2 regions of the Streptomyces sp. NPDC008001 genome follow, and region 1 is predicted to be linked to the other one. Evidence: riboswitches for the same ligand, from Rfam matches in the RefSeq annotation. Region 1 holds a riboswitch; the other holds the start of a gene.
What was found. A riboswitch is a leader RNA that binds a small molecule or an ion and turns the genes downstream of it on or off. The one in region 1 is predicted to bind cobalamin.

Region 1 (3,894 bases):
GAAGCGCGCGCCGGGCGGCCCCGGGACCTGCCGCTGCGACGCGTGCTGTCAGCCCTGCGGGCCGTAGCCGCGGAGTTTCTCCGCCGCGCGGTCCGCCTGGCCGGGAGTGAGGAGGGCGGGGGCGCGGCCGGGCACGGAGGAGGCGGTGAGCCAGACCCGGCACATCCACTCCAGCTGCGCGGTGCGGTCGTACGCCTGGCCGAGGCTCGCGCCGTAGGTGAGGGTGCCGTGGTTGCGCAGGAGGCAGCCGGTGCGGCCGGTGAGGGCCTCCAGGGCGTGCGCGGCCAGCTCGTCGCTGCCGTAGAGGGCGTAGGGGGCGACGCGGACCGGGCCGCCCAGGGCACCGGCCATGTAGTGGATCAGGGGCAGCTCGTCGACGAGGGTGGACACGGCCGTGGCGTGCACGGCGTGGGTGTGCACGATCGCGGCGGCGCCGGTGGCGCCGTAGACCGCGAGGTGCAGGGGGAGCTCGCTGGTGGGGGCCAGGTCGCCGAGGAGCGGGCGGCCCTCCGGGTCGACCGCCACCAGGTCGCCCGGGGTGAGCCGGTCGTACGGGATGCCGCTGGGTGTGACGACGACGACATCGCCCACCCGGGCGGAGACGTTGCCCGAGGTGCCGACGACGAGGCCGTCGGCCGTGGTGCGGCGGGCCGTGGCCACGACATCGGCCCATGCCCGGCGGATCTGCTCGGTCACTCGCATCCGTTTTTCGCCTCCGGTTCGCGTCACTGCTCCGCCCGGCCCAGTTCACCTTCCGTTCACCCAAGGTCTTTACGGTCGCTGCTGTACTGACCATCGAGCTGATTGCCTGGGTGAATGGAACACATCACGCTTCTCATCGGGATCGTGATCGTCACGGCCTTGGTGTTCGACTTTACGAACGGCTTCCACGACACGGCCAACGCCATGGCCACCACCATCTCCACCGGCGCCCTCAAGCCCAAGACCGCAGTGGCGATGTCGGCGGCCCTGAACCTCGTCGGTGCGTTCCTGTCCGTCGAGGTGGCCAAGACCATCTCCGGGGGAATCATCGATGAGAGCGCCGGCATCCGGCCCGAAGTGATCTTCGCGGGGCTGGTCGGCGCGATCGTCTGGAACCTGCTGACCTGGCTCGCCGGGCTGCCCTCCAGCTCCTCGCACGCCCTCTTCGGCGGCCTCATCGGCGCGACGGTGGTCTCCGCCGGCTTCCACGCGGTCAACGCCGACAAGGTCGTCATGAAGGTCCTGATCCCGGCCGTCGCCGCGCCGATCGTGGCCGGCCTCGCCGCCTGGTGCGCGACCCGGCTCACCTACCGGCTCGCCCGCGGGCGTGACGAGCGCGACACCGCCAAGGGCTACCGCGCCGGGCAGATCGCCTCGGCCGCCCTGGTCTCCCTCGCCCACGGCACCAACGACGCCCAGAAGACGATGGGCGTGATCACCCTCGCGCTCGTCGCCGGCGGCGTCGTCGCGCCGCACGCGGACCCGCCGCTGTGGGTCATCGTCTCGGCCGGCCTGGCCATCGCGCTCGGTACGTACCTGGGCGGCTGGCGCATCATCCAGACCCTCGGCAAGGGCCTCACGGACATCAAGCCCGCGCAGGGCTTCGCCGCCCAGACCGGCGCCGCGACCGTGATCCTCGCCTCCTCGCACATCGGCTTCGCGCTCTCCACCACCCAGGTCTGCTCCGGCTCGATCATGGGCGCCGGGCTCGGCCGCAAGGGCGGCGTCGTGCGCTGGTCCACCGCCGGGCGCATGGTCCTGGCCTGGGGCCTGACCCTGCCCGCGGCCGGCCTGGTCGCCGGTGGCGCCGCCTTCCTCGCCGACCAGGGCGACTGGGGCGTGGCCGCGGTCGCCGTCCTCGGCCTGGCCGTCTCCGGCGCGATCTGGATGGCCTCGCGCCGCAAGCCCGTCACCCACGGCGACCTGGACGAGCGCGGCACCGAGCCCGCCGCCGAGCCGGCCGGTGTCGTCACCGCGGCCCTGCAGGCCGTCGCCCCGCCGCCGGCCGGCCCCCTGGCCGCCGCGGTCTCTCCCTCCCCCGAGGCCGGGCGGGCTCCTGCCGCCGCCGCGGCGAGCTAAGGCAAGGAAGAAACAGCATGCACATCGACTGGGCGGCTTTCGGCCAGGTCTTCGGCGTCAGCCTCGTGGTGACGGTCGGCCTGGTGGGCATCTTCACCCTGGGCATCATGGGCACGGCGCCCCGCACGGGGGGCTCGCCGGAGACGGGTGCGGGCGCCGGTGTGCTCGCGCGCTCCGGGGCCTACGCGTGCTTCGCGCTGTGCGCGGCGGCCGTGGGCTACGGCATCTACCTGATCGTGGCGTAAGCGCCGCGCTCGTCTCCGGACGGCCGGGTCTCCTACGGGGCCCGGCCGTTCGCGTACCCGCGGACGGAGGCGTGAGCGAGGGTTCGGACCAGGTCAGACGTGAGTTGACGGCGCCCGCGGCGCATGGTGGACTTCCGGAGCCAAACGGCGACAGCAGAGGAAGCCGGTGCGAATCCGGCGCGGTCCCGCCACTGTCACCGGGGAGCGCCTCCCCTCAGGACGGCCACGGCAGCGAGCCGGAAGGCCGGGGCGGCGCGGATCCGGGAGCCAGGAGACTCTGGTCGCCGGTCACGTCGAGCCAGGGCGCGGACCCTGAGTGAGGACACATCGTCATGCCCGGCGCCCGCCACCGAACGCCCCTCCCAGCCCCCTTCCCCCGCCGAGGCGTGACGGCGGTCTGAGCCGATGCGTGCCGATCCGATCGGTTTCGCGTGCGGCGCCGCCCTCGGCTTCCTCGGTGACCGCGTGCTGGGCGACCCCCGCCGCGGCCACCCCGTCGCCGCGTTCGGCCGCGCCGCCCTGTCCGTGGAGCAGCGCTTGTGGCGCGACCACCGCGGCCGCGGAGCCCTGCACACCCTCGTGTGCGCCGGGGGCGCGGTCGCCGGTGCCGCGCTGCTGGCCCGTACCGTACGCGCCTCCCGCTCCCGCACCGCCGAGGTCGCGCTGACGGCCGCCGCCACGTGGGCCGTGCTCGGCGGGACGTCCCTGGGCCGGGAGGCCCGCGCCATCGGGGGCGCGCTCGCCGCCGGTGACGTGGAGGTCGCCCGCGAGCGCCTGCCGCACCTGTGCGGCCGCGACCCGCAGGCGCTGGACGGGCAGCAGATCGCCCGCGCCGTCGTGGAGTCCGTGGCCGAGAACACGTCCGACGCCGTCGTCGGCGCCCTCGTGTGGGGCGCGCTCGGCGGCGTGCCCGGCCTGGTGGGCTTCCGGGCCGTGAACACGCTCGACGCCATGGTCGGCCACAAGTCGCCCCGCTACCGCCGCTTCGGCTGGGCCTCGGCCCGCCTGGACGACGTGGCGGGCTGGCCCGGCGCCCGGCTGACCGCCGCCCTCGCCGTCCTCGCGGGCCCCGACCCGCGCGGCGCGTGGCGGGTGGCCCGGCGCGACGCGTCCCGCCACCCCAGCCCCAACGCGGGCCCGGTGGAGGCCGCGTTCGCGGGCGCGCTCGGCGTGCGGCTCGGCGGGACCCTCGCCTACGCGGGCCGGACCGAGCACCGCCCCGTGCTGGGCGCGGAGAACCGCCCCGTGGTGTCGGCCGACATCGAACGCGCGGTGCGCCTCTCGCGCCGGGTGTCACTGCTGGCCCTGGGAACGGCAGTTGCGGCCCGCACAGTGGGCAGTCTGCTTATGACGGCAAGGAGGAGCCGGTGACGGCTGACAGGAGCGGGCCCGCGGGTCCGCGGGGCGGGGGCCTGCTGGTGGCCGGCACCACCTCGGACGCGGGCAAGAGCGTGGTGACGGCCGGCATCTGCCGCTGGCTGGTCCGCAAGGGCGTCAAGGTCGCGCCGTTCAAGGCGCAGAACATGTCGCTCAACTCGTTCGTGACGCGCGAGGGCGCGGAGATAGGCCGCGCGCAGGCGATGCAGGC
Region 2 (3,894 bases), on a different contig from region 1:
GACGGCGTGCGGGCCGCCGAAGGCCGCGACCATCAGGGGGATGGTGACGAAGGGGCCTATGCCGCACATCTGGCTCATGTTGATGGCGGTGGCCTGGAACAGCCCGATACGGCGTACGAAGCCGACCCGGTCGTCCGGCTGTCTTCCGGTGTCTGCCCTGCCTGCCGTGTCTGCCATGGCGGTCAGCCCCTTCTCGTGCCGGATGGGGTCCGGCTGACCTGATTATGCGTTCAGTGCACTGGTAGCACCGGCGTGTCGGCTCCGTCCACCGTTCCGACACGCCGGTGACGGGGGCCGGACCGGCGGAGTAGGTTCCGCCCGTGACGGAAGTGGCACGAGGTGCCAGAAGCAAGGGGAGGGGCTGGGGATGCAGGCAGGACGAGTGGCGGTCGTGGGCGGGTCCATCGCGGGGTGCGCGGCTGCGCTCGCCGCGGCGCGCGCGGGCGCCCGCGAGGTGGTGGTGTACGAGCGGGCGGCCGCGGGGCTGGAGGACCGGGGCGTCGGCCTGGCCGTCCACGAACGGCGGCACGCCGAGCTGGTGGCGGCCGGGCACCTCGACCCGGCCGTCCCCTGGGTGCGGCTGGCCTCGCGCCCCTGGATCGTCCGGGAGGGCGCGGACAGGGCCGGACGGAGGATCGGGACGCTGCCGTTCGGGTTCCGTTCGTACAACTGGGGGTCGCTCTGGCAGGGGTTGCGGGCGCGGATACCCTCCTCCGTCGCCTACGAGCGCGGGACGGCGGTCGAAGAGGTGCTGCCCGGGCCGGACGGGGCCGTGCTGCGCTTCGCCGGCGGCCGCGAGGAGCGGTTCGACCTCGTGGTCGGCGCCGACGGGTACCGCTCCGTCGTCCGGGCCGCAACCCGGGACGCGACGGTGCCCGGTTACGCCGGATACCTGGCGTGGCGCGGCGTGCTCCCGGAGGAGGAACTGCCCGGCCCGCCCGGCGCGTGGGCGCGCGACGAGGCGGCCACCGTCGCCTTCCCCGGCGGCCACATGATCGTCTACCGCATCCCGGGGCCGGGCGGCACCGGCACCGGCGCCAACTGGGTCTTCTACGCCGTGCCCGCCGACCCGGCCCACGGCCTGTCCCTGAAGGACGCGGCCGGCCTGCCGCCGGGCGAGGTGCCCGACGCGCTGACGGACCAGCACCGGGCCGTCGTCGACGCGCACTTCCCGCCGTACTGGCAGGAGGTCGTCCGGCGCACGCCCAAGGACGCCACCTACGTCCAGCCCGTCTACGACCTGTGCGTGCCGCACTACGGGGAAGGCCGGCTCGTGCTCGTCGGCGACGCGGCCGCCGTCGCCCGGCCGCACTCCGGGAGCGGGGCGGTCAAGGCGCTGCAGGACGCCGCGGTGCTGGAGCGCTGCCTGGCCTCCGCCGGGAGCTGGGCGGAGGCCGTGGCGGCCTACGACGCCGCGCGGTCGCCCGCCGGCCGCGCGGTGGTGGACCTCGGCCGCCGGCTCGGCCGGGCGCAGGTGCGGGCCACGCCCGTGTGGGCGGGCATGGACCAGGCCGCCCTGGAGGCCTGGTGGCAGGAGGCGTCCGAGGGCGAGGGCAGCTTCGGCGGCCGCGCGCTGGACGGCCCGCGGGAGGCCTGACCCCGGCCCGGCCGGGACGGCGCACCGTTCCCCAGGTCGTGCTCCCCCACCCCGCCCCCGGCAGCTGCAAACTCCTCGCAGCTGCGGAACCTTCGCGTCAAGGCCCCCCGAGCGTTACAGTGACCCGGCCGTGGTGTTCGGGAAGACCGGTGAAGGACCGTCGAGGTCCCAGTCCGGAGCGGCCCTCGCCACTGTGATCGGGGAGTGACCGTCCCGTTCCGCGCGCCGCCCCACGGCGCGCGGAGCCACTGGCCGCAGCCGGCTGCCGGGAAGGCGGGGACGGGCGCGAACGGACCCGTAAGCCAGGAGACCGGCCACGGCATCTCGCAAATGGTCCACGAGGTGCTGGAGCGTTCAACCCAAGATGTCCCGACCCACCGATTCTCCCGGCGGCCCCGCGGCCGCCTTCCACTGGCGCCGCCAGGACACCGTGCGGACCGCCGGCCTGCTGGCCGTCGTCGCCGCCCTGCACGTCGTCGCGTTCGGCGTGCTCTACCTGCTCGTCGCCCCCGGCCACTACACCGTCGGCTCCCAGGTCTACGGCGCCGGCCTCGGCGTCACCGCCTACACCCTCGGCATGCGGCACGCCTTCGACGCCGACCACATCGCCGCCATCGACAACACCACCCGCAAGCTGATGGCCGACGGCAAGCGCCCGGTGTCGGTCGGCTTCTGGTTCGCGCTCGGCCACTCCGGCGTCGTGGTCCTCCTGACGCTGCTGGTGGCGGGCGGCACCCGGCTCGCCGGGAAGCTGATGGACGAGGGGTCCACCACCCACCGGACGCTCGGCCTGGTCGGCACCACGGTCTCCGGCGGCTTCCTCTACCTCATCGCCGCGCTCAACCTCGTCGCCCTCGCCGGCATCATGCGCGTCTTCCGCGCGATGCGCGAGGGCCGCTACGACGAGGCCGAGCTGGAGCAGCACCTGGACTCGCGGGGCTTCATGAACCGCATCCTCGGCCGCTTCACCCGCTCCATCACCCGCCCCGGGCAGATGTTCCCGCTCGGCTTCCTCTTCGGCCTCGGCTTCGACACGGCCACCGAGGTCACGCTGATGGTGATGGCGGGGAGCGGCGCCGCCGCCGGCCTGCCCTGGTACGCGATCATGTGCCTGCCGCTGCTGTTCGCCGCCGGGATGAGCCTCTTCGACACCCTGGACGGCACGTTCATGAACTTCGCCTACCAGTGGGCGTTCTCCAACCCCGTCCGCAAGGTCTACTACAACCTCACCATCACGGGCCTGTCCATCGCCGTCGCCTTCTTCATCGGCACCGTCGAACTCGTCGGCGTCCTGCACGAGAAGCTCGGCATGGAGGACGCGGTGACCGGCTGGATCTCCGGCCTGAACCTCGACAACGCCGGCTTCGTCATCGTCGGCCTGTTCGTGGTGGTGTGGGCGGCGGCCCTCGGCTACTGGCGCTTCGGGAAGGTGGAGCAGCGCTGGGCCGCCCGCACGGCGGCCACGGCCGAGAGCTGACCCCGGGTCAGGCTGCGTGCGCGGCGGCCTCCTCCGCCGCCTCCCGCGCCGCCGGCACGAGCTGCGCCTGCCCGGCGAGGATCACCAGGGTGCCGGCGGCGAGTCCCGCGACGCCGCACGACGCGGCCCACGCGGGCCCCGCCTCCTCCAGCACCGTGCCGGTGACGGCCGACCCCAGCGCCACGCCCGCGGTCATGAGCGTCACCAGCCAGGCGAACGCCTCGGTGACCGTGCCGGCCGGGGCGAGGTCGCCCACCAGCACGAACACGACGGTGAGGACGGGCGCGAGGAACAGCCCGGTGAAGAGCATCAGACCGGCCATGTACGGCGGGGCGGGCAGCAGGCACAACAGCCCGTACCCGGCCGTCAGACCGAGCATCATCAGCAGCGTCCGGCGCGGCGGCGCCACCCGCCAGTGCCGCACGGCCCCGTAGCCCAGTCCTCCGGCGAGCGCGCCGAGGGCGTTGAGCGCGAGCAGCGCCGGGGCGCCGCCGGGCATCCGGTGCTCCTCCGCGTAGGAGACGACGAGGACGTTGAGCGTGCCGATGGCGACGCCCGCGCCCGTGAGCCCCGTGAGCAGCACGACCAGGCCGCGGCTGCGCAGCGGCCCGAGCCGGCCGGCGGCACGGGCGGGCGCCTGCCAGACCCGCGCGGGCGGGGCGGTGGCGACCACGAGCACCCCGGCGACGCCCAGGAGCGCGCCGGCCCACAGCGCCGCCGAGGGCGAGGCGACCGCCACGCCGCCCGCGACCACCAGCGGCCCGCCGACGAAGACCAGCTCCTGGGAGGCGGAGTCCAGGGCGTACGCCGACTCCAGCTT

Region 2: it holds a riboswitch for cobalamin, as region 1 does, so the genes downstream of both, ACFZCD_RS20470 (HoxN/HupN/NixA family nickel/cobalt transporter) here and ACFZCD_RS16300 (cobalamin biosynthesis protein) in region 1, are expected to answer to the same signal.

What each region holds. Positions count from the first base shown of each region.
Region 1 is NZ_JBIBIZ010000005.1:492,408-496,301, reverse strand. It holds gene ACFZCD_RS16315 (class II aldolase/adducin family protein) at 49-702, opposite strand; gene ACFZCD_RS16310 (anion permease) at 817-2,061, shown strand; gene ACFZCD_RS16305 (hypothetical protein) at 2,079-2,306, shown strand; cobalamin riboswitch at 2,462-2,584, shown strand; gene ACFZCD_RS16300 (cobalamin biosynthesis protein) at 2,712-3,677, shown strand; gene ACFZCD_RS16295 (cobyric acid synthase) at 3,674-3,894, shown strand, end outside.
Region 2 is NZ_JBIBIZ010000007.1:315,856-319,749, forward strand. It holds gene ACFZCD_RS20460 (amino acid permease) at 1-177, opposite strand, end outside; gene ACFZCD_RS20465 (FAD-dependent monooxygenase) at 368-1,597, shown strand; cobalamin riboswitch at 1,712-1,931, shown strand; gene ACFZCD_RS20470 (HoxN/HupN/NixA family nickel/cobalt transporter) at 1,962-3,074, shown strand; gene ACFZCD_RS20475 (MFS transporter) at 3,082-3,894, opposite strand, start outside.